DNA from 3 places in the Mesorhizobium sp. M7D.F.Ca.US.005.01.1.1 genome. Region 1 is predicted to be linked to each of the others. Evidence: predicted binding sites of a transcription regulator. Region 1 holds the regulator's gene; each other region holds the start of a gene.
What was found. Region 1 encodes LexA, which represses DNA repair genes until DNA is damaged. Its sites were predicted from a motif close to TGTTCNNNNTGTGTTCNG; they were not measured.
Positions count from the first base shown of each region.

Region 1 (4,892 bases):
GCCGCGCTGCTGTGTGCGCTCGGGCTACTCGCCGCAAAGGTCGAAACGTGGCGCGCGGGCACGCAGATGCTGGGGTCGGAAATCTCGACGCAGGTGACCGGCCGAGTCGTCTCGATCGACCAGATGGAGAGCGGCCGCATCCGGCTGACCATCGACGTGACTTCGACCGCAAGGCCGAAATTGCGCTATATGCCGGAGCGGGTGCGGCTTTCGGCACGCAAGATCCCGGCAGACATGACAGCCGGATCCCTGATCATTGGATATGCCAAGTTGTTGCCGCCGACCGGTCCGGTGCGGCCGGAAAGCTACGACTTCTCCTTTGACAGTTATTTCGCCGGCATCGGCGGCAGCGGGTTCTTTCTCGGCAATCCAAAGCTTGTCGTCACCGATGACGGCGACATGCCGCTATCGGCCCGCCTTTCCTCAAGCGTAGAAAATGCCCGAGAAGCGATTGCCGACCACATCAGGGCCAGCATTGGTGGCGCCGAAGGTGAGATCGCCGCGGCGCTGATCGTCGGCGTGCGCGCCGGCATTCCCGATGAAATCAATGAAGCGATGCGGCGTACCGGCATCTACCACATCATCTCCATTTCAGGACTGCACATGGCGCTGGTCGCCGGCACCATCATGGGTCTGCTGCGCGGCGCCTTCGCCTTGTTTCCCGACTTTTCCGCGCGTCGTCCGGTCAAGAAATATGCCGCCGCCGCGGCACTGTTCTCGATCGCTGCCTATCTCATCATCTCTGGCGTCGTCGTTGCCGCCGAGCGCAGCTTCATCATGCTGGCGGTGATGCTGATTGCCGTTCTGTTCGATCGGGCGGCACTCACCATGCGCAATCTGGCGATCTCGGCGATCGCCGTCATCGTGGTGTCGCCGCACGAGGTGGTCGGCCCGAGCTTCCAGATGTCCTTCGCGGCAACCGCAGCACTTGTCGGCGCCTATGCCGGCTGGTCGGATCATCGCGCGGGGAAAACCAGACCGCCGCCGCCGAAGCGATCCTTGCCCGGCTTCCTGACGCGAAAATTCCTGCTGGCGGCGGGCGGCTTGGCCATGACATCCATCATCGCCGGCGGCGCCACGGCGCTGTTTGCTATCTGGCATTTTCAGCGTGTGTCGCCGCTAAGCCTGTTCGCCAATCTGGCCATCATGCCAATCGTGTCACTAGTTGTCATGCCTTTCGCCGTCCTCAGTGCGCTGGCGATGCCCTTCGGCGCCGATGGTCCATTCCTTTATGTGATGGGCAAGGGCCTGACCGCGATGATCGCCATGTCCGGATGGATTTCCGAGCGTTCGCCCGTCGATGGAGTCGGATTGATTTCGCAGCAGTCTGTCCTGCTGGTGGCGATTGCCCTGGTCATCGCGACGATGGCGACGACATGGCTGCGGCTCGCCGCTCTTCCCTTCGCGCTTGCCGGCCTGCTGACCGTTTCGGATACGCGCACACCCGACGTGCTGATCTCCGAGGACGCTCGACTGGTTGCGTTGCCGATCGGCGGCGGCGAGTTCGCCGTCAGCCGCGCACGGCCGAACGAATTCACCGTCGACAACTGGAAGCGCGCACTGACATCCGAAACCATCGTCGTGCCGGAAGTCTTCACCCAAGGAGACGCACAATTCGAGATCGCGGATGCCCCGGAACTGCCGCCGGGATCGCCGTTCTATTGCACGTCAGGCGTTTGTCTCGCCAAGCACACGTCCGGCGCGATCATTGCTTATGTCGAGGATCGCAAGGACACGTGGAAAGCCTGCGGCTTCGCCGGGCTGATCGTAATCAATGACGCGACGGCCTATGACGCTTGTCACGATCCGCTGGTTCTCGTCATCACCAAGCGACAACTGGCTCGCAAAGGCAGTGCTGCCGTCTTCTTCGATCGCCAGTCGGCGACCGCGCCGGCAACCGTCAGCTTCGCGGTGGACAGGCCCTACCGGCCTTGGCATGAACAACGCAAATTCTCACGCGAGGCGAGGGGACTGCCGCCCTTCAAGAGACCCGAGAAGCCAGTGGTTAAACCGCAGCTGCCTCAGTAGCGGCGGATCAGGCCGACGAGCTTGCCTTGCACCTTGACCCTGTCCGGCCCGAAAATACGGGTTTCATAGGCCGGATTGGCGGCTTCGAGAGCAATCGAGGCGCCCTTGCGGCGGAACCGCTTCAGCGTCGCTTCCTCTTCATCGACCAGCGCCACGATGATTTCGCCGGGGCTCGCCGTGTCGGCATTGCGGATGATGACGGTGTCGCCGTCGAAAATGCCGGCCTCGATCATCGAGTCGCCCTTGACCTCCAGCGCATAGTGCTCGCCGCCCATGATCATGTCCGGCGGCACCGAGATCGAATGCGTCTGATGCTGAATGGCGTCGATCGGCACACCGGCAGCGATGCGGCCCATCACCGGGATCGACACCGCGGAGACCACGTCGTCGTCATTGCCGGCCGAAGACATCCGCGAAAGCGCCGGCTTGATCTGCCGGCCAAGGCCGCCTTGACCAAGACTGCCCTGGATGACGCTTGGCGAGAATTTTTTTGCCGCGTTGAGGCCGGGCGCGATCGAATCCGGCAGCCGCAGCACTTCCAGCGCGCGTGCCCGGTTGGGCAGCCGGCGAATGAAGCCGCGCTCCTCCAGTGCCGTAATCAGCCGGTGAATCCCGGATTTGGAGGCAAGATCGAGCGCCTCCTTCATCTCATCGAAGGATGGCGGAATGCCGCTTTCCTTCAGGCGTTCATGGATGAACATCAGCAGTTCGTGTTGCTTGCGCGTCAGCATGGCGGCCCCCAGGGTACCTGAAACCAGAATCAGAAAAACAAACCCAGAACAAACACTATCTGTTCCAGTTGTGTTCTGCAACCGTTTAAAGTTTAATGAATTTGTTAAGGTGGCGGAAATTATTCCGCGGTTGCAAGCGGATCTCGTCGACGCCTGCATGCCGTCGCAGTGCGCTTTCCGACATTGAAATTGTTATGGTTAATAGCCTGTGGCCCATCCCGAGATCAGGCCTGGCATGGCTGCCGACAGGCCCCTCGACGGTGGGCTTTCCAGCTTTCGTTTGCCGTGAACGAAACGAAGCCAAAACGCCAACCTTGGTTAATTATTGTAGCCTGCACTGGCCACCAGCAACGAACGCATGTGCGAGCTGGAAATTCGTCTCTTCGTCATCCGACCAAGGGGAGAGTCTATGACAACAGATCGTCGAGACGGCTGCGTTAGGTAACGGCCTCCTTGACGGCGAAACGCTGGTCCTTCCATGCACCCGTGCGCAGAATGTCTTCCAGCACCTCGACCGCCAGCCACACATCCTTGTAGCCGACATAGAGCGGCGTGAAGCCGAAACGGATGGTCGATGGCGCGCGGAAATCACCGATCACGCCACGCTCGATCAGCGCCCGCATGATTTGATAGCCATGATCGTGAAGGAACGACACCTGGCTGCCGCGGCTGGTCGTGTCGCGGGTGGTCTCCAGCGTGAGACCATAGGCGCCGCACTTTGCTTCGACGAGCTGGATGAACAGTTCGGTCAGCGCGACGCTTTTCTTTCGCAATGCCGCCATGTCGACGTCGTTCCAGATGGCAAGCGCACCCTTGAGCGCCCGCATCGACAGGACCGGCTGCGTGCCGCACAGAAAGCGGCGGATACCGGTGCCGGCCACGTAACCCTGTTCGAAGGCAAAGGGCCGCGCATGCCCCCACCAGCCGCTGAGTGGCTGGCTGATCTCGCCGTGGTGGCGCCGGGCGGCATAGATGAAGGCCGGCGCGCCCGGACCGCCGTTGAGGTACTTGTAGGTGCAGCCGATGGCGAAGTCGGCATTTGCGTGATCGAGCTCGACCGGCAGAGCGCCGGCGGTGTGGCATAGATCCCAGACGACCAGCGCTCCGGCCGCATGAGCCTTACGCGTCAGCGCCGCCATGTCGCGCAGTTCACCCGATTTGTAATTGACGTGGTTGACCAGCACCACCGCGACGCTTTCGTCGATCAGTTCTTCGATGGTTGGCGCGTCGACGCCCGCGAGGCGCAGCAGGACGCCATCCCGGGTCGAGGCCACGCCTTCGGCGATGTACAGGTCGGTGGGAAAACTGTCGCCCTCGGCGACGATGGCCAACCGGCCGGGCCGCATCTCCAGCGCCGCATGCAACACCTTGTAGATGTTGGTCGACGTCGTGTCGCAGACGACGGTCTGGCCGGCCCCGGCTCCTATCAGGCGCCCGAGCTGGTCACCGAGTTCGATCGGCATCTCGAACCATCCGGCTGTATTCCAGGCCCGGATGAGACCCTGGGCCCATTCCTGGGTCGCCGCCTGCTGCAGCTCGCCAAAAACGGCATGAGACGCTGCCCCAAGTGAATTGCCGTCGAGATAGATCACGCCTTCCGGCAGAATGAAACGATGGCGCATGGCACGCAGCGGATCCGTGGCATCCATCGCTTCGATTGCAGCGAGATCAGGAATTCCACCCATGGTCAGTCCTCGGTTGTTCGCGAAGGTTTTCCGCCACAGAGCGTCCCCTCAGTGAGCTTGTTTTCATTTCGATGATGTCAGAGCCGGGTGCGGACCGTCCACAACTCCGGGAACAGCACGACCTCGAGCATCTTCTTGAGATACGAAGCACCCGACGTGCCGCCGGTGCCGCGTTTCAGGCCGATGATGCGCTCGACCGTGGTGACGTGGTTGAAGCGCCACCGGCGGAAATAGTCCTCGAAGTCGACCAGCTTCTCGGCCAGTTCGTAGAACATCCAGTAACGCTGCGGATCACGGTAAATGGTCTGCCAGGCGACCAGAACCTCTTCATTTTCGGTTCGCGTTTCACGCCAGTCCGTGCGCCTGGCATCAGTGCCGATGTCGAATCCGTTGCGCGCCAGAAGCAGCAGCGCTTCGTCGTAGAGCGATGGCTCGGCCAGGATCGCCT
Region 1 covers NZ_CP034453.1:4,237,071-4,241,962, forward strand. The annotation lists gene EJ076_RS20260 (ComEC/Rec2 family competence protein) at 1-2,028, shown strand, start outside; gene lexA (transcriptional repressor LexA) at 2,022-2,759, opposite strand; gene kynU (kynureninase) at 3,197-4,444, opposite strand; gene kynA (tryptophan 2,3-dioxygenase) at 4,522-4,892, opposite strand, start outside.

Region 2 (4,892 bases), 3.4 Mb from region 1:
TTGGATGCTGGCGGCCGGCGCCGCGCGCGGGATGCGGCGAATCAGGCGCGGCACCCGTGGCCGCAGAAAAGCCCAGACGCCGGCGAGCACGAACAGCCAGAAGGCAATCCGCGCAAGCTGGATGAGATCGAGCAGTTTCAGAAGGTCGATCAGCGACAACCAATAATCGATGACCGGATTGGCGGCACCGAACAGCGCCAGGAAGACCGCGCCCAGTGTCAGCGGCATCACCCAGACGGCGATGGCGGCGAGGCGGACGCGGCGCCGGCCGAAGCGGCGCGCCGTCTTGCGCCAGCGGATGAAATCACTGGCGAAGCGGAACGGCGCCGCCAGCCCGAACAGCGCGATCTGGCCGGCAATGCGGGCGATGCTGTGCCGCAGCCGCCCGCTCAGCGAAAGCGCGAAAACGACTAGCGCCGCCAGCGCTGTTGACACCGACAAGGCGCTGACGGTCTCGGCGAGCGGCAGCAGCACGACAAGCAGGGCAGCGGGCTTGAGCCAGACCCTGCCATCGCTGAAGGCCGCCGGATGCACGGCGACGACCGCGGCGGCAATCAGGAGGGCGAACAGGAAAACCGTGATCCCGGCGGGCTGGCCGTAGAACAGAAAATCCGCCAGCGCGACCAGCAGAGCGGCAACGCCAAGGCGGCTGCAATAGCTCGGTACGGCGGAGAACAACGCTGTCATGACCTGGCTTTCCTGATGACGTCCCGCCGGATTGCCGGCGGGCTCTTGCGGACAAAGGGGATGAGGATCGCCGTCGGATTCGCGCGCGGCGGATCGGCCAGCCACCAGCCTTCGCAGCGCAGCCTGTGAGGCAGACGGGGTTTTGCTCGCTTTTGCATGCCGCCTGTCTCGCAGGCCGGCGGGGAGATCGCAGGGCGGATCCGAGGAGGTTTTCCGCAAGCATGTGCAGTTTTCGTGCAGAGGCCAGAGCTGGCAGGCCCCCTCTGTCCTGCCGGACAGCGCTCCCCACAAGGGGGAGATCGAGCCTTAATGCACGCGCTTGCCTCCACCAACCACACGCGGCATAGATCACCCATGGAAACCTATCGCCCGCGCCGCTCGGTGCTCTACATTCCGGCATCCAACGACAAGGCGCTGGCCAAGATCGCGCAGCTTTCCTGCGACGCAGTCATCATCGACCTCGAGGATGCCGTCGTCCCGGCGGACAAGATCGCCGCGCGCGAAAAACTGGCCGGCATTTTCGCCAACCGACCGGTTGCCGACCCTATTGGCAAGCGCTGCGAGATGGTCGTGCGCATCAATGCGCTGGCCAGCGAATGGGGCGCCGACGACCTGCTGGCCGCGGCAAGCTGCGAACCCGACGGCATCCTGTTGCCCAAGGTCGACACGCCGCGCGACCTGCTCGAGGCCGGCGATGTGCTCGACGACAATTTTGCCCTCGACAGCGTGAAACTGTGGGCGATGATCGAGACGCCCAAGGCGCTTCTCAACATCGGCGCCATCGCCGAGCTTGGCCGCGACCCTGCCTCTCGATTGGCTTGTTTCGTTGCCGGAACGAATGATCTGGTCAAGAATACCGGCGTGCTGGCGACACCGGACCGGCGCTATCTCGTGCCATGGCTGATGCAGATGCTGCTGGCCGCGCGCGCCGGCGGCATCGACATGCTCGACGGCGTCTCCAACGATTTTCGCGACCTCGACGCTTTCGCCCGGGAATGCACGGAAGCCGCGGCCATGGGGTTCGATGGCAAGAGCCTCATCCACCCGGCCCAGATCGAAGCCGCGAACCGCGCCTTCGCGCCGTCCGCGGAAGCCGTGGTCGAGGCGCGCTTGGTCAGGCAAGCCTTCGCGCTACCGGAAAACGCCGGCAAGGGCGTGATCGCGCTGAACGGCAAGATGGTCGAGCGGCTGCATCTGGCGCAGGCTGAAAAACTGCTGGCGAAGGCCGCCGCCATCGGCGCATGATATCGGCCAAGCTTATTCACGACAGGACTTGAGACATGAAACTCTACCGCTTTCTGACCGGCCCGGACGACGCCAGCTTCTGCCACAAGGTGACGGCGGCGCTCAACAAGGGCTGGCACCTGTTCGGCTCGCCGACCTATGCCTACGACAAGAAAGCCAAGACGATGCGCTGCGGCCAGGCCGTGGTGAAAGATATCGACGGTCAGGAATACGGGCCCGATACCAAGCTGAGTGATTGGTAGATTTGCAAAGCGCCGGCGCAGGCTGTGTCGAGATTCAGGTCAGGCCGAGTCGAAAATGGTGGTGCCCGAGAACCGGAGCGGAGCGTACTTTTGGGTACGTGAGCACCGGAAGCGCAGGGGACCGCCATTTGCAGGCCGGCCTCACCTGAATATCGGCACAGCCTACTCCGCTGCCTCTTCGATCTTCTCCATGTCATCGTCCGACAGCCCGAAATGGTGGCCGATCTCGTGGATCAGCACGTGGGTGACGATGTCGCCCAGCGTTTCCTCGTTTTCGGACCAGTAGTCGAGGATGGCGCGGCGGTAGAGCGTGATGCGGTTCGGACCCTCGCCGGTCTGCGGATTCCAGCGTTCGGCGATGCCGCGCCCCTCGAACAGGCCGAGCAGGTCGAACGGCGTTTCCAGCGACAGATCGTCCATGATCTCGTCGGTCGGGAATTCGGCGATCTGGATGACGATCTCGCCGGTCAGCTTGCGAAAATCCTCCGGCAGATGGGCGTACGCCTCCAGCGCCAGGAACTCCATTTCGTCCATTGAGGGCGAGAGTTCGTCGTGCCAGGTGCGGGTCTTGTAGATGCGAGCCATGCTTTGTCCTTTGATCCCGGCATATAGGCTTTCACGCCGTGATCGGCAAATGAACGGGCTGATGCGCCTGCACCATCCAGGCGGAGAGGAATAAATTCCCCACGACTCCGCTTGACTCTTCCAGCACCCTCTGGAATCTATAGGAACATAACAGGAACAATTGTGAGTGGAAGCTGACCGTCATGGCGATGACCGCCGTGGCGCGGGAGACTGTTTTTGCCCTGCGCCGCCAGATCGCGAAAATCGAGGGAACGCTGCCCGAGCGCTTGGCTGCGCCGGCTGCCACGACCTCCGATGCTGACGTCAACACCGATCTCACAATCGTCCGGCGCGGCATTGCCGCGGCGTTGCCGGATGCTTTCCTGCCCATCGGCGTCGAGCGCCTCGATGTCGCCCTGAGCGGCGGTCTGCCGAAGGCCGCCTTGAGCGAAATCCATGGCACGCAAACCCGCGATGCCGGGGCCGTCGCCGGTTTCGCCCTGTCGCTCACCAGCCTGATCCTCAAGCAAACGCCGGGGTTGCCGGTGCTGTGGATCGGCACATCGGAGATTTTCCGCGAGGCCGGTTTTCCCTATGCCCGGGGGCTTCACGCCTCGTTCGGCATCGAGCCGGAGCAATTGCTGTTTTCCGAGGCGCCAAGGCTTGTCGATGCGCTGTGGGTCGCCGAGGAGGCGGCCCGGATGACGGCGCTCGCCGCGGTCATCCTGGAAATTCGCGGCAATCCGCAGCGGCTGGACCTGACCGCGACACGCCGGCTGCATGCAAGGGCGCAAGGTGCCGGCCGGCCGGTGTTCCTGCTGCGGCAGGCGGCCGAGCCCGAGCCGACGGCCGCCCCCGTCCGCCTCATCGTCGCCTCGGCGCCGGCAGCGCCGCGCGACACCATCGCCGGGCCGCTCGCCGGCTCGATCGGCCGCCCGGCCTTCACCCTCACCATCGGCAAGAGCCGCACGGCCCTGCCTGGACAATTCACACTGGAGTGGAACCCCGATGAACGCGCATTTGACGAAAGAGCGGGCGACGAAAGAAGGGGCGAGGGAAGACAACGGGCAAAGAATCCTGTCCCTGTGGTTTCCCTATCTGGCCGTGGAAAGGATCCTGCGGCAGCGTCTGGGGCGGTCCTGGCGTTCCCGGCCGTCGGATCACCTGCCGCCATCTCACCCACCGCTCGTGATCAGCCATCGCGACCGCAACGCGCAGCGCATCTCGGCCCTCGACGAGCGGGCTGAGGCGCTGCACCTGAAGCGCGACATGGGCATCGCCGATGCGCGCGCCATGCATCCGTCGATCGACGTCGTCGAGGCCGATCCAGAGGCCGACCGCCGCTTGCTCGAAGGTCTTGCCGACTGGTGCGACCGCTACACGCCGCTGGTGGCGCTCGACGAGGCAGATGGCCTGTTTCTCGACGTCACCGGCTGCACCCATCTGTTCGGCGGCGAACGCGCCATGCTGGACGACATCCTGTCGCGCTTCTTCCACCAGGGTTTCGATGTCCGTGCCGGGCTTGCCGCGACGCCCGGTGCTGCCTGGGCGGCGGCACGCTTTTGCGGCGACCGCATCGTCGAGGGCGGCGAGGAAGAAGCGCTGCTGGCACCCCTGCCGCTGGCCGCACTGCGCATTGAACTCTCGACCCGCGCCAGCCTGGAAAGCGTCGGCCTGCGCACGGCGGGCGCCGTCATGGCGGCGCCGCGCGCACCGCTCGCCCGCCGCTTCGGCGCCTTGCTGCTCCTGCGCCTCGACCAGGCGCTTGGCCGTCTCGACGAAGCGGTGTCGCCGCGCCTTCCCGTCGCGCCGCTTTCGGTCGAACGCCACCTTGCCGAACCCGTCACCTTGACCGAGGACATCGAACGGCTGGTGGGCATGCTGGCGGCGACTTTGAAGACCGATCTCGAGCGCCGCGGCGAGGGCGCCAGGACGCTGGCGCTGCTGCTCTTCCGCGTCGACGGCGCTGTCAGCCGCATCGCCATCGGCACCTCGCGGCCGATGCGCGAACCCCGGCTGATCCAGCGCTTGTTCCATGAGCGGCTGGCCGCACTCGAACAGGATATCGATGCCGGCTATGGCTTCGATCTGGTGCGGCTTTCGGTGCTGACATCAGCCGCCTTCGACATGCAGCAGGCTGATCTGACTGGTGAA
Region 2 covers NZ_CP034453.1:798,023-802,914, forward strand. The annotation lists gene EJ076_RS03800 (DUF4173 domain-containing protein) at 1-687, opposite strand, end outside; gene EJ076_RS03805 (CoA ester lyase) at 1,042-1,932, shown strand; gene EJ076_RS03810 (DUF1737 domain-containing protein) at 1,968-2,174, shown strand; gene EJ076_RS03815 (metallopeptidase family protein) at 2,337-2,759, opposite strand; gene EJ076_RS03820 (hypothetical protein) at 2,942-3,985, shown strand; gene EJ076_RS03825 (DUF6504 family protein) at 3,927-4,892, shown strand, end outside.
Region 2: the regulator LexA is predicted to act here: its motif matches at 2,901-2,918, upstream of EJ076_RS03815 (metallopeptidase family protein).

Region 3 (4,892 bases), 450 kb from region 1:
GATCTTCTTCCAGATGCCGGCCGCCTCGTCGTCCGTGTGATAGACGGTGACCAGCAGCTTGTCCTTGTTCAGCCCGAACTCCTTGGTGATCAGGTTCCAGGCAAGCTCGATGGCGCGCTCCTTGAAATAATCGCCAAAGGAGAAATTGCCGAGCATTTCGAAAAAGGTCAGATGGCGCGCGGTATAGCCGACATTGTCGAGATCGTTGTGCTTGCCGCCGGCGCGAACGCTCTTCTGGGCGGTCGAGGCGCGCGAATAGGGCCGCTTCTCCAGGCCGGTGAAGACGTTCTTGAACTGCACCATGCCGGCGTTGGTGAACATCAGCGTCGGGTCGTTGCGCGGCACCAGCGGGCTCGACGCGACGATCTCGTGACCCTCCTTGCGGAAGTAGTCGAGAAATGTCGACCGGATTTCGTTCACGCCACTCATGAATGCTGCCTTTTCGGAAGAGCCGCCGGCAAACCGACGGAAATGGGCTCTGCGTTTTAGAAGATAGGACTTGGCCTTTTAGCCGCCGCGCTTCACCCTGTCCAGAAACACGGAATTGGTCCAATCCATGGCCCCTGCCGGCAGTTCGAACCCGCTTGGTTTTGCCGCCAAAACGCAAAACCGCCGGCACTGGGCCGACGGTTTCGAAACGCAATACTCGGAACTCGATTACATAAGCCTGAGATAATAGAACGCGATTATGGCCGAACTCCGGCCGGCATCGCGCACGAAGCTGTTACATCGCGCCGGATTCTTCCTCGAAACCGTCGTCGCCACCTTCAGAGCCGCCATTCTCAAGGAACTTCTCGGCGATCAGCCCGGCATTCTGCCTGAGCGCCAGTTCGATCTCGCGCGCGGTGTCGGGGTTATCACGCAGGAACAGCTTGGCATTCTCGCGACCCTGGCCGAGACGCTGCGAATTGTAGGAGAACCATGCGCCCGACTTCTCGACCACGCCGGCCTTGACTCCGAGATCGACCAGTTCGCCGGTCTTGGACACGCCTTCACCATACATGATGTCGAACTCAACCACCTTGAAGGGCGGTGCCAGCTTGTTCTTGACCACCTTGACACGGGTCTGGTTGCCGACGACCTCGTCGCGGTCCTTGACCGAACCGATGCGGCGGATATCGAGGCGCACCGAAGCGTAGAATTTCAGCGCGTTGCCGCCGGTGGTGGTTTCGGGCGAACCGAACATGACGCCGATCTTCATGCGGATCTGGTTGATGAAGATGACCATGGTGTTGGAGCGCGAGATCGAGGCCGTCAGCTTGCGCAGCGCCTGGCTCATCAAGCGGGCCTGCAGGCCGGGCAGCGAATCGCCCATCTCGCCTTCGATTTCGGCGCGTGGCGTCAACGCCGCGACCGAATCGACCACCAGCACGTCGATGGCGCCGGAGCGCACCAGCGTGTCGCAGATTTCCAGCGCCTGCTCACCAGTGTCGGGCTGCGAGATCAGGAGGTTTTCAAGATCGACGCCGAGCTTGCGGGCATAGACCGGGTCAAGTGCGTGCTCGGCATCGACGAAGGCGCAGATGCCGCCCTTCTTCTGAGCTTCGGCCACGGTGTGCAGGGCCAGCGTCGTCTTGCCCGAGCTTTCCGGCCCGTAGATCTCGACGATGCGGCCGCGCGGCAGGCCACCGACGCCAAGCGCGATGTCGAGCCCAAGCGAGCCGGTCGGCACCGTTTCGATCTCGACGACCTGCTCGTTCGCGCCGAGCCGCATGATCGAGCCCTTGCCGAAAGCCCGCTCGATCTGCGACAGCGCCGCATCCAGAGCCTTTGATTTGTCCACTGCCTTATCCTCTACAAGCCGCAAAGAATTCTGAGCCATGATACATCACCCCTTGGTCGTCAATGAAGGCCGGACAATCCGTAATCCCTGCCATTTTGTACCTTTTTTGTTCTCGTTTGGCAAGAGGGGTCAAATATCTGAAAAACAATCAATATCCAGATTTGTTCTTTTTTTGTCTCACGATTTCGTTTCACGATGCATCCCGCATTGGGCCAGACGGCTCGATTGTTTCGATCTGCCGAATCGCTGCCTTGCATGCGAAGCTTCGTCACGCAGCCTAGCGCTTGTGCGGCTGGAATAACAAAGGTCATATCGCCGGCATGCTGAAATCCGCGAAAATACTGGCCGTAGGCGGCGCCCATATCGACCGGCGCGGTCAGGTGTCCGGCCCCTACGTGCCTGCCGCCTCCAATCCCGGCACGATGCGCGAGGATGTCGGCGGCGGCGTCTTCAACGCTTTGCGCAGTGCGGTGCTTCGTGGCGTCTCCGCGTCGCTCATGTCGGTGCGCGGCGGCGATGCCGCCGCAGACACCGTTTCGCGAGCCATTGCCGAGGCAGGTATTGCCGACCTGTCCGCGGTGTTCCTCGACCGCACCACGCCGAGCTATACGGCGCTGATCGACCGCGAGGGCGAGCTGATCGTCGGCTTTGCCGACATGGCGCTCTATGACCTGGCGTTTCCCAAGCAGATCAGGCGCTCCAAGGTACGGGAGGTGATTGCTGCCGCCGATGCCGTCTTCTGCGACGCCAACCTGCCGACGGCGGCACTGGAGCGGCTGGTTTCGCTTGCCGCCGGCAAACCCGTCTTCGCCATTGCCATTTCGCCGGCCAAGATCGTGCGTTTGAAGCCGGTGCTTGGCGATCTGGCCGTCGTCTTCATGAACCGGCGCGAAGCGATCGCGCTGGCAGACCTGGACGCTGCGGCTTCTCCGCAAGACATCGTCGACGGGCTGAGACGCGCAGGGCTCAAAAGCGGCGTGGTGACGGCGGGCGGTGGCCCCATGCTGGGCTTCGATGAAGCCGGCGCCTTCTCGATCCTGCCGCCGCCGCCAAGAAAGGTCGCTGACGTCACCGGCGCCGGCGACGCGCTGGCGGGCTCAACCGTCGCTGCCTTGCTGCGCGGCCTGTCGCTGCGGGTCGCCCTGCGCGACGGCATTGCCGCGGCGACGCTTGCCATCGAAAGCGCCAACGCCGTTCCGGATTTCACCACGGCGAGCTTCGCGGAAGCGTTGGCTCTTGTGCCGGATGCGCAGGAAGTGGCATGAGACCGGCAAATTCATAGCGCCGCAGTGTTGCCGAGCGTCCCGATGGACGCGCCGCACTCCGGATTGGAGATCAAGATGACCCCAGAGACCGCCCGCCCCTTCATCGACATCCACGCGCCGGTGGCACAGGCCCTGGCCGCCGGTCGGTCGGTGGTGGCGCTGGAAAGCACCATCATCACCCATGGCATGCCCTACCCCGACAATGGCGCCATGGCGGCCGATGTCGAAAAGATCATCACCGATGGCGGCGCCGTGCCGGCGACGATCGCCGTGGTTGGCGGGCGCATCAAGATCGGGCTTTCGGACGGCGAACGCGAATCGCTGGCGATGACGGGCGACGCCATGAAGCTGTCGCGCGCCGATCTCGGTTTTGCCGTGGCGCAAGGGCGCACCGGCGGCACCACCGTCGCCGCCACGATGATCGCGGCCCATATGGTGGGCATAAAAGTGTTCGCCACCGGCGGCATCGGCGGCGTGCACAAGGGCGCCGAAAAGAGCTTTGACATTTCCGCCGATCTCGACGAGCTGGCGCGCACCCCGGTCATTGTCGTGTCGGCCGGTGCCAAGGCCATCCTCGACATCGAAAAGACGCTGGAGGTGCTGGAGACGCGCGGCGTGCCGGTGATCGGCCATGGCTGCGAGACGATGCCGGCCTTTTGGTCGCGGCATTCGCCATTCCGCGCGCCGCTAACCCTGCACAGGCCGGAAGAGATCGCGCATTTCTACCAGACGAGGGCAGCGCTGGGGCTCGCCGGCGGCATGCTGATCGCCAATCCGGTGCCTGAGAACCACGAAATCCCGGCTGAAGAGATGGCCGGCTACATCGAAGCCGCGCAAAAGGCCGCCGAGGCGCTCAAGGTGACCGGCAAGGCGGTGACGCCGTTCCTGCTGTCGAAAATCCTCGAACTGACCGGCGGCCGGAGCCTGAAGACCAACATCGCGCTGGTGGAGAACAATGCGCGGCTGGCGGCAAAGATCGCGAAGGCGCTGTAGGGAGGGAAGTTCGACTACAGCCGGCGCAAAGCTAAAAGCGAACGCCGCGTTCCGTCACGCCCCCCTCTGTCCTGCCGGACATCTCCCCCTCAAGGGGGGAGATTGGCAGCTTCGGCATTCAGCTCACTTCTTCACCGCTGAAGGTTGGCGAACGCCGCGATGACATCCGATCTCCCCCCTTGAGGGGGAGATGTCCGGCAGGACAGAGGGGGTGCCTGTCCCTCCAATGTTCCGAATTATTTCCCCGCCCGCCGCCCCGCCTCATAGGCCCGGCGCGCCCAGACAGTCATCTCGTCGGGATCATCGAAAGCGCTGTCGGGAATGCTCCAGTAGGGCATGGCCACCAGCTTGCCGTGGCGCGAGCCGGTATAGGTCCATTGGGTGCAGCCGGCTGCCTCAAACTCGGGCGCGCTTTGCTCGTCGGCCTTCAGCATCAATTCGCCACGCAGCACGATGGCGACGATGACACCGTCGAAATAGATGCCCTTGCCGCCGAACAGTTTTCGGATGCTGACTGGGCCCAGGCCTTCAAAGAGTTCGGCGATGCGTTCATTGTCCATGCCGCGATCATGTCACCAGCATTTGGCCTTGTCATCGCCGCAACCAAAATCATGCTGACAGGTTGAGAGCCATCCGTCGGAGTTTTTCATCATGCCGCTTCTGCTAAAAGGGTCCTGCCGCTGCAACGCCGTGCGTTTCGAGGTGGAGAGCCACACGCCGGCGCCATTCATGCTGTGCTACTGCTCGATCTGCCGCAAACAGCAAGGCGGTGGCGGTTTTGCCATCAATCTCGGCGCCGACAGCGCGACGTTGAACATCAGGGGCAAAAGGAGCCTTGGCGTCTACCGGGC
Region 3 covers NZ_CP034453.1:4,682,166-4,687,057, forward strand. The annotation lists gene alaS (alanine--tRNA ligase) at 1-429, opposite strand, end outside; gene recA (recombinase RecA) at 725-1,822, opposite strand; gene EJ076_RS22670 (carbohydrate kinase family protein) at 2,104-3,048, shown strand; gene EJ076_RS22675 (pseudouridine-5'-phosphate glycosidase) at 3,124-4,041, shown strand; gene EJ076_RS22685 (TfoX/Sxy family protein) at 4,278-4,601, opposite strand; gene EJ076_RS22690 (GFA family protein) at 4,693-4,892, shown strand, end outside.
Region 3: the regulator LexA is predicted to act here: its motif matches at 1,880-1,897, upstream of recA (recombinase RecA).